2 regions of the Neorhizobium galegae bv. orientalis str. HAMBI 540 genome follow, and region 1 is predicted to be linked to the other one. Evidence: riboswitches for the same ligand, from Rfam matches in the RefSeq annotation. Region 1 holds a riboswitch; the other holds the start of a gene.
The links. Region 1 has a riboswitch for thiamine pyrophosphate ahead of thiC (phosphomethylpyrimidine synthase ThiC). Riboswitches for the same ligand answer to the same signal wherever they lie in the genome.
Positions count from the first base shown of each region.

Region 2: linked by a shared signal. The riboswitch ahead of thiB (thiamine ABC transporter substrate binding subunit) and the one ahead of thiC (phosphomethylpyrimidine synthase ThiC) in region 1 are both predicted to bind thiamine pyrophosphate.

Region 1 covers NZ_HG938353.1:4,029,893-4,034,333, reverse strand. Annotated here, with positions in the region: gene RG540_RS19485 (amino acid--[acyl-carrier-protein] ligase) at 1-145, opposite strand, end outside; gene RG540_RS19480 (acyl-CoA dehydrogenase family protein) at 192-1,373, opposite strand; gene RG540_RS19475 (acyl carrier protein) at 1,375-1,626, opposite strand; TPP riboswitch at 1,806-1,938, shown strand; gene thiC (phosphomethylpyrimidine synthase ThiC) at 2,038-3,849, shown strand.
Region 2 covers NZ_HG938353.1:3,845,846-3,850,286, reverse strand. Annotated here, with positions in the region: gene thiP (thiamine/thiamine pyrophosphate ABC transporter permease ThiP) at 1-1,200, opposite strand, end outside; gene thiB (thiamine ABC transporter substrate binding subunit) at 1,205-2,215, opposite strand; TPP riboswitch at 2,255-2,362, opposite strand; gene RG540_RS18725 (response regulator) at 2,425-2,874, opposite strand; gene RG540_RS18720 (ABC-F family ATP-binding cassette domain-containing protein) at 3,034-4,441, opposite strand, start outside.

The sequences.
Region 1 (4,441 bases):
CACCGCCGACCTTGTCGATCAGCCGTTCGAAGGCGGCAATGACGTCTTCGAACTGGCCGCTGCGGCCATACAGTCCGTCGACGCCGGTCTCGATCAGCAGGCCTGCATCAAACAGGCGGTCGAGAAAGGAAACTTGCAGATCCATGGATTCACCTCATTCTTTAAATAATTACATCTGAAGTGATGGGGCGTCAGCCGAGCAGGCTGGTGTCCGGTTTCTGAACGAGCAGCATGGTCGACGTATTGCCGAGAATGCGGTCGTTGGAAATCATCAGCTGGGCGGAATGCGCGTCGCGAAGATGCCGGCCGAGACTGTAGGGCGTGCCGTTCTTGTAGCCCATGATGCCGCAGATGATCATCGCCTGGTTGATGATGGTCAGGATCGTCTCGGAAGAGGCGAGCTTGATATTGTTCATGGCGATCGAAAAGGCCATGGACGACAGTTTGTCGGGATCGAGCTTCGCATCCGCGTAGGTCTTGAGGCCCGACAGGATATTGCCCTTGAGGAGCTGCAGCAGGTTCGACGCTTCGGCGAGCCTCAGCGCGCCGGGCGGCTGGGTGCCATTGGACTTGCGGGCCGCGGCGCGCACGAAAGCCTGGGCGCGTAGTACCGCATCAGCGGCAATGCCGTACCAGACAGCGCTCCAGAGGAGATGCGAGGTGGCGAGCATCGACTGCGCCGCGATTTCGGCGAACGGTTTCGGGAAAATCTGGACCGAAGGTGCTTCGCCATTGAAGAGGAAGCCGTCGGAGCAGGTGCCGCGCATGCCAAGCGTATCCCAGTCGACGGTCTTCTGCAGGGTATATTGGCCCTGTTTGAAGACGGTCATGACCTGGTCGGTCGGGGCGGCCTTCTCGTTCGAGCGCGAGGTGATCATGATGACATCGGCGTGGGCGCCGTAGGAAATCACCGTTGCGTCCTTGGTCAGCCGGCAGACGTCGCCGTCGACCTCGATCGCGCAGATCGAGTTGCGCATATTGCCGCCGATGCCACCTTCGGTCGTCGCGGAGGCGACGAGAAGCTGGCGGCCGGCGAGCTCGCGCATGAAATCCATGTGCCAGGCGCTGTCGCCCCCGTGCACCACGAGGCTCGAAACCTTGATCTGGTGCATGGCGAAAACCATGGCGCTCGAGGCACAGGACTGTCCCAGGATGGAGCAGACCTCGGCGATCTCGGTGATGGAAGCGCCCTCGCCGCCGAATGCTACCGGGATCTGGATGCCGATGAGGCGTTCGGCCTTCATTGCATCGACCGCCTCGCGGGGGAAGCGGCCGTCATGGTCGACGCGTTCGGCGAATTCAGCCGCCACGGCCGCCACGCGGTGAGCGCGGGCGCTGAGGCTCATATCGGCGGCAAAGACGGGAAGGTTCATCTCAGGCGGCCTCGGAGGCTTTCAAGATGTGAGAAACCGTGTGCTCGATCGCCGCAATGCTGGCGAAGGACTTGCGGTTCAAAAGGCTATCCGGGAATTCGATGTCAAAGGCCTCTTCCAGGCCCAACATCAGCTGCACCGATGCGAAGGAGGAAAGCCCGGCTGCATAGAGATCGGCAGCATCTTCCAGCTCCGTCACGGCGACCGGAAGGCCGCCCACCCGTGTCAGCAATCCGCGAATGGTCTCGTTCATCTCGACATCTCCCGATCGTTCGAATTCTGCGCTCATCGCTAGGGACGTTATCGCGCAAGATAGCATAAGATTCCGGTAATAAACGTCATCAATTTGGAGCTGCGGGATTCGTTAAAACTCGACCTATCGACGCAGGCAGGGACCGGCTTGACATGCGCGACCGGCAGGTTTCTGATGGCCTCATTCACCAGGGGAGTCCCGCCAAGGGGCTGAGATACTGCTGGTCGGACCGGCTTTGGCCGCCCGAGGCGCAGTGACCCGTTGAACCTGATCCAGTTCATACTGGCGTAGGGACGGTGCGAGCGCTGCGGCAGCGAGGACGGGAAACCGTCCTTCGGATTCCAACGTGTTCTTCCATCATTCCAACTCTGGAACTGGGTCTCCAAACGTCAAACCTTGGAGCCTTGAACCATGAATATCGCAACCACCAAGCTCACCCCGGTCGTCACCACCGGCCCGCTTCCCGCCTCCACGAAAGTCCTGAAAGCGGGAACGATCCATCCGGACATCCGCGTGCCGATGCGGCAGATCGCATTGCATCCGACCTCCGGCGAACCTCCCGTTACCGTCTACGATTCCTCCGGCCCCTATACCACCGAAGGTGCCGCGATCAGCATCGATGCAGGCCTGCCGCGCCTGCGCGAAAACTGGATTTCGGCCCGTGGCGATGTCGAAGTCTATGAGGGCCGCATCGTCAGGCCGGAGGACAACGGCTTCGTCTCCGGGAGCCGTCTGACGCCGGAATTCCCGGTCCGCAACCAGCCTTTCAAGGCGAAGGCGGGCAGGGCCGTCACCCAGCTCGCCTATGCGCGGGCCGGCATCATCACGCCGGAGATGGAATTCGTCGCCATCCGCGAGAACCTCGGCCGGCAGGCGGCCCGGGAACCGCTCGTCCGCGCCGGCGAAAGTTTCGGTGCCCATATTCCGGATTTCGTGACGCCGGAATTCGTCCGCCGGGAAGTCGCGGAAGGCCGGGCGATCATTCCCGCCAACATCAACCACCCCGAATCCGAACCGATGATCATCGGCCGGAATTTCCTGGTGAAGATCAATGCCAATATCGGCAATTCTGCCGTCACTTCGTCGATGGCCGAAGAGGTCGAGAAGATGGTCTGGGCGATCCGCTGGGGCGCCGACACGGTCATGGACCTGTCGACCGGCCGCAACATCCACAATATCCGCGACTGGATCATCCGCAATTCACCGGTGCCGATCGGCACGGTGCCGCTCTACCAGGCGCTCGAAAAGGTGAGCGGCATTGCCGAGGATCTGACCTGGGAGGTTTATCGCGACACGCTGATCGAACAGGCGGAGCAGGGCGTCGACTATTTCACCATCCATGCGGGGGTGCGGCTTGCCTATATTCCGCTCACCGTCAATCGCGTCACCGGCATCGTCTCCCGTGGCGGCTCGATCATGGCCAAGTGGTGCCTGCATCATCACAGGGAGAGTTTTCTCTACGAACATTTTGAGGAAATCTGCGACATCGCCCAAGCCTACGACGTCTCGTTCTCGCTCGGCGATGGCCTGCGCCCGGGTTCGATCGCCGATGCCAACGACGCGGCGCAGTTTGCGGAACTGGAAACACTCGGAGAGCTGACGAAGATCGCCTGGGCGAAGGATTGCCAGGTGATGATCGAGGGCCCCGGCCATGTGCCGATGCATAAGATCAAGGCGAACATGGACAAGCAGCTCGCGGTCTGCGGCGAGGCGCCGTTCTATACGCTCGGGCCGCTGACCACCGATATCGCGCCGGGCTATGACCACATCACGTCTGGGATCGGGGCTGCGATGATCGGCTGGTTCGGCACCGCCATGCTCTGCTACGTGACGCCCAAGGAACATCTCGGTCTGCCGGACCGCAACGACGTCAAGGTGGGCGTCATCACCTACAAGATTGCCGCACATGCCGCCGATCTCGCCAAAGGCCATCCGGCCGCCCAGGTGCGCGACGACGCGCTGTCGCGTGCCCGATTCGAGTTCCGTTGGGAAGACCAGTTCAACCTTTCGCTCGATCCGGAAACGGCGCGTTCGATGCATGACGAGACGCTACCCAAGGAGGCGCACAAGGTGGCGCATTTCTGCTCCATGTGCGGCCCGAAATTCTGTTCGATGCGGATTTCCCACGATATCCGCGCCGAGGCGCAGAAGGAGGGCCTGGAAGCCATGGCTGCGAAATATCGAGATGGCGGTGACCTCTACATGCCGGTCGAGAAGGGATGAGCCAGCCATACGTCCTTCGATGTCGAGGCGAGTTCATTCGCCGCTGCCTTGCCGGGCGTCTCTCCCTCAAGGGCAGGGCGATTACATATGAAGGTATGGGGCGGCGCGTGGAGCCCCTCCCCCTTGTGGGGAGGGGCTGGGGAGGGGACTTCATCCAGCATCAAAACCCTCCCGCCTGCCGGCCACCCTCCCCACAAGGGGGAGGGTTAAGAATGCCGCGCTGCCGCACATTCCATATGCGATCGCCCCAACCTGATGGGAGATGCCCGGCAGGCAGAGGAGGCTTACACGGCACGGCATATTTTTTCGGTTTTAGTTTCCCCGCCCTTCAAACCCATGCCTACAATCCCCTCGCTTCCGTCGCCGGAGTGTTGCGCGAGACGTTCGCGGGCAGGCGGGAGCCGGCGCTTTCATCAAAACCGTAACGTGCGGGGAGGGTGGAAGAGGTGAAAGCCATGGAGTGCGCGTCGCAAGACGACCATTCCTATCAAGCCTCCCCCGGACAGCCATGTCCGGTTCGGTTGAGCCGTGCAAGTGGCAGGATTTCCCGAAAGGAGATCGTGAATGAAGCCACGCAGCGAGGCGAGATGAT
Region 2 (4,441 bases), 180 kb from region 1:
CGGGCGCAGCATCAGGAACCAACCGGTGCCGAGCACGACCGGCGGAACGAGCAGCACCAGCGAGGACATAGCCACGAGTGACATGGAAAACATCTTGGCAGTTCCGCCGGGCCTCTTCATGTCGGTTATTGCCTCGCGCCCGGCAATAATCGCCAGCGACGCCAGAACGGCGAGCAGGCCCGCGGAAAGCGCGATCGTGAAACTGGTCCATGCGGCGCCCAGGAAGGCGGGGCTGGTGACGAGGCTCCGGAGATTGGCCTGAACGCCGGCAGCGACGATCGATGCGAGCGGCAGGATCAGGAAGGCGGTAGCCAGCAGGATGGCGAGCGTGTCCCAAAGGCGTGTCGGCAACGTTCGGCCATCGAAGCGGCGGGTAGTTCGGCCTGCCGAGATTCCACTATCATCAGGCGCCGGGAAAAGCGAAATCGCGATCAGGATCAGCGCCGTCATGCCGATCTGCAGCAGCGACAGCGCGATGGCGCGGGGCGGATCGAAATCGAAACGGAGCGACTGGTAGATCGCCACTTCGAGCGTGGTCGCGGCCGGTCCGCCGCCGAGCACCAGGACAAGCGTGAAACTCGTGGCGCAGAGCATGAAGATCAGGCCGGCAATGCCGGGGATGACTCGCCGCGCCGCCGGCCATTCGATGAAACGGAAAACGGAGAAGGGTTTCATCCCGAGGCTGGAGGAGAGCAGCCAGTATTCCGCCGGCTGGCGCTCCAGCGCCACAAGCAGCAGTCTCGCAGCGAGCGGCAGGTTGAAGAACACATGGGCCAGCAATATGCCGGAAAGCCCATAAATGCTGACCGGATGTTCCAGGCCGAGTTTCAATAGTAGGCTGTTCATCACCCCTTGCCGGCCCCAGATGCCGATCAGGCCGAGCGCGCCGATCAGCACCGGCAGGCCCATCGGCAATGCCATCAGCCGGATGACCCACACGCGGCCCGGAAAACGTGGACGGCGTGCGAGCGCGAGTGTGACGGGAAGGGCGAAGACGACCGACAGCAGCGTCGAAAGAACCGCCTGCAGCAGGGTGAAGCGCAGAATTCGCCAGGTATAGGCGGTGAACAGCCGGCTTTGGGCGTTGCCGGTGTCCCAGGAGAGAAGGGCGGCAACCGCGATGCCGACGAAGAGGGCGATGCCGGCGAGGCTCAGCAGCCCCCAGCCTATCCCGCGTCTCCGCTCGGCCCTGGTCAGCATGGGATCAGTTCAGGCTCATGGCGGTCAGCCATTCGTCGATCCAGGCCTGCCGGTTCTTGGCCACCTCGTTCGACCCCATCAGGAAAGTTTTCGTCGGCTGCACCAGCTTGTTGAACGCGTCGGGGAGTGGCTGGGAAGTCTTGGCGGCCGGCATCATCCAGTTGGTGGTCGGGATGACATCCTGGAAGGCCGGTGAGACCATGAATTTCAGGAACTGTTTCGCCAGATCCTTTTCCTTCGCCCCCTTCAGCAGGCCGGCGACCTCGATCTGGATATAGTGGCCTTCTGAGAAGGAGGCAGCCTGGTAGCGGTCCGTCTTCTCCTCGACCACGTGATAGGCGGGCGAGGTCGTGTAGGAAAACACCATCGGCACTTCGCCCTTGGTGAACAGGCCATAGGCCTCCGACCAGCCTGGCGTGACAGTCAGCACGCGTTTCCTGAGCTTGGCCCAGGCCTCCGGTGCCTTGTCGCCATAGACCGATTTTACCCAGAGCAACAGGCCGAGGCCGGGTGTTGAGGTGCGCGGATCCTCGATGGCGATCTTCTGTGCCGGATCGCCTTCCACCAGTTCCTTCAGGCTCTTCGGCGGGTTCTTTATCGCCTGGGTATCATAGACAACGGCGAAATGGCCGTAATCGTAGGGGATGAACGTGTCGTCGCTGTAATTGCCGGGGACCTTGGCGGCCGAGACGTCGAGCCCATGCGGCTCGAACAGACCGGTCGCCTTGGCCTCGGAGATCAGGTTGGTATCGACGCCGAGCGCGATATCGGCGTCGGTGCCTTTGCCTTCCAGCTTCAGGCGGGTGAGAAGCGCCACGCCATCGGCGACGCCGACGAAATTCAGCCTGCAGGCGCAGGTCTTTTCGAAGGCTTCCTTGACCTTGGGACCGGGACCCCAATCGGAGATGAAGCTCTCATAAGTGTAGATGGTCAGCGTCTTTTGCTGCGCTTCGGCCGGCGCGGAAAGGGAACAAGCGGCAGCGGCCGCAAATATCGAAAGAATGGTCTTGCGCATCAGCGCCTCCTCTTTTTGCTAACAAGGGGAATAGGCGCTGATAAAGAGCCGTCTAATCCCTCCGCCGGTGTTAACCGGATCAGGTTCCGCGGGTTGGCCAGAAGCCTCTCAGCCGCGCGAAAACGCGCGGCACCCCGTTAGAGCGAGATCAGATTTAGCGGTGAGGCGAATGGCTGGCAAGAGGCGCACTCGGTAGGAGCAACATTGGCTCAGTGGTTCTGCGGAAACACTTTCAGTTCACGCGGAACGATCGCCATGCCGCCGAGTCGGTTGGCAACGGCGTAGTCGATCGTCTTCTCGACTACGTCAGGCATGACCGGTTTGGTGAGAACGCCGAGCGAGCCCTTGACGCCGGCTTCCACATCGTCCGGATTACCCGTCATGAAGACGACGGTGATGCCATATTGCTCGGCAAGCTCTCGGCCGATCTCCGGACCGGTCCGGCCGTCCGAGAGATTGACGTCGACCAGGGCGATATCGGCATAGGCGGCGAGCGCCAGGGCGTGTTTGCGGGCATTGGCAAAACCGGCGACTTTAAGGCCCATGGCTTCGATCGTCTCGGCAACATCGAGCGCGATCAGAAACTCGTCTTCGACAATCATAACTCTCTGATTCATCGCCTCAGCGGCCAGCCGACGACGCGTAACATTTGTCAGCATTGGATGTCCCTATTCGGTTGATCGGTTCCTGGCAGGCCGATGCGTCCCCGGGACATTTCGACCACTATTCATACCCAGAACGTCTCGGGACATCATATGTTCCGGTCCGCGACAAATATTTTTTCAGCTAACTATCTGTTAAGCTTAATAAATCGCAAACTAGCCCTCGATTTCCTCACGCAGCATTTCGAGCTCCAGCCATTCTTCTTCCATTTTGCTGATGCTTTGGCGCAGCTTTTCCATCTCCGCAGCCAGCTTGTTGAAGGCGGCGGGATCCTTGGTGAAGAGGTTGGGATCGGCCATCTTCTTCTCGCGGGCGGCGATCTCGGCCTCGGCTTTCGCCATTTCCTTCGGCAGGTTCTCGAGCGCGAATTTCTGCTTGAAGGAAAGCTTGCCTTTGCCCTTGTTGGTGCCGGAAGCCGGTGCCGCAGTATCGGTTTTTGCCCTGTCGGCTTTCTCCGTGCGGCGCCTTTCCTCCAGCGCGCCCTTGCGCTGCGCCAGCATGTCCGTGTAGCCGCCGGCATATTCGATCCAGCGGCCGTCCGGTGCGTCCGGATTGGCGGGGGCGATGGTCGAGGTCACGGTGCGATCGAGGAAGTCGCGGTCGTGGCTGACGAGGATGACGGTGCCGGTATAGCCGGCGACGATTTCCTGCAGCAGATCCAGCGTCTCGATGTCGAGGTCGTTGGTCGGTTCGTCGAGGATCAGCAGGTTGGACGGCCGGGCCATGATGCGGGCCAGCATCAGCCGGGCGCGCTCGCCGCCCGACAGGTTCTTGATCGGTGTCCTGATCTGCTCCGGCTGGAACAGGAAGTCCTTCATGTAGCCTGCGACATGCCGCTGTTCGCCGTTGACCAGCAGCGTCTCGCCGCGTCCATCCGTCAGATAATGGGACAGCGTGTCCTCGGGGTCCAGATCCTCGCGTTTCTGGTCGAGTGTCGCGATTTCCAGATTTGTACCGAGCTTGACGGTACCGGTGTCGGGCGCCAGCTGGCCGGTCAGCATTTTCAGGAGCGTGGTCTTGCCGGCGCCGTTCGGGCCGACGAGACCGATGCAGTCGCCGCGATGCACGCGGATCGAGAACGGCGCGACGATGATCCGCTCGTCATAATTTTTGGTGATGAACTCGGCCTCGATGACCAGCTTGCCGGATTCGCGGCCTTCGCTGACGCTCGCCTGCACCGTGCCCTGCGGCCCCTTGTGACCGCGGTAATTGCCGCGCATCGTGTGAAGCTCGCCGAGGCGGCGCATGTTGCGCTTGCGGCGGGCCGTCACGCCGTAGCGCAGCCAGTGCTCCTCGCGCTCGATCGCCTTGCCGAGCTTGTGCTGTTCCAGCTCTTCCGCCTCCAGCACCTCGTCGCGCCAGGCTTCGAAATCGCCGAAACCGCGGTTCAGGCGTCGCGAGGTGCCGCGATCGAGCCAGACCGTGGCATTCGAGACTTTTTCGAGGAAGCGACGGTCATGCGAGATCACCACCAGCGCGCTTCTCGTCTTGCGCAGCTCCTCTTCCAGCCATTCGATGGTCGGCAGGTCGAGATGGTTGGTCGGCTCGTCGAGCATCAGGATG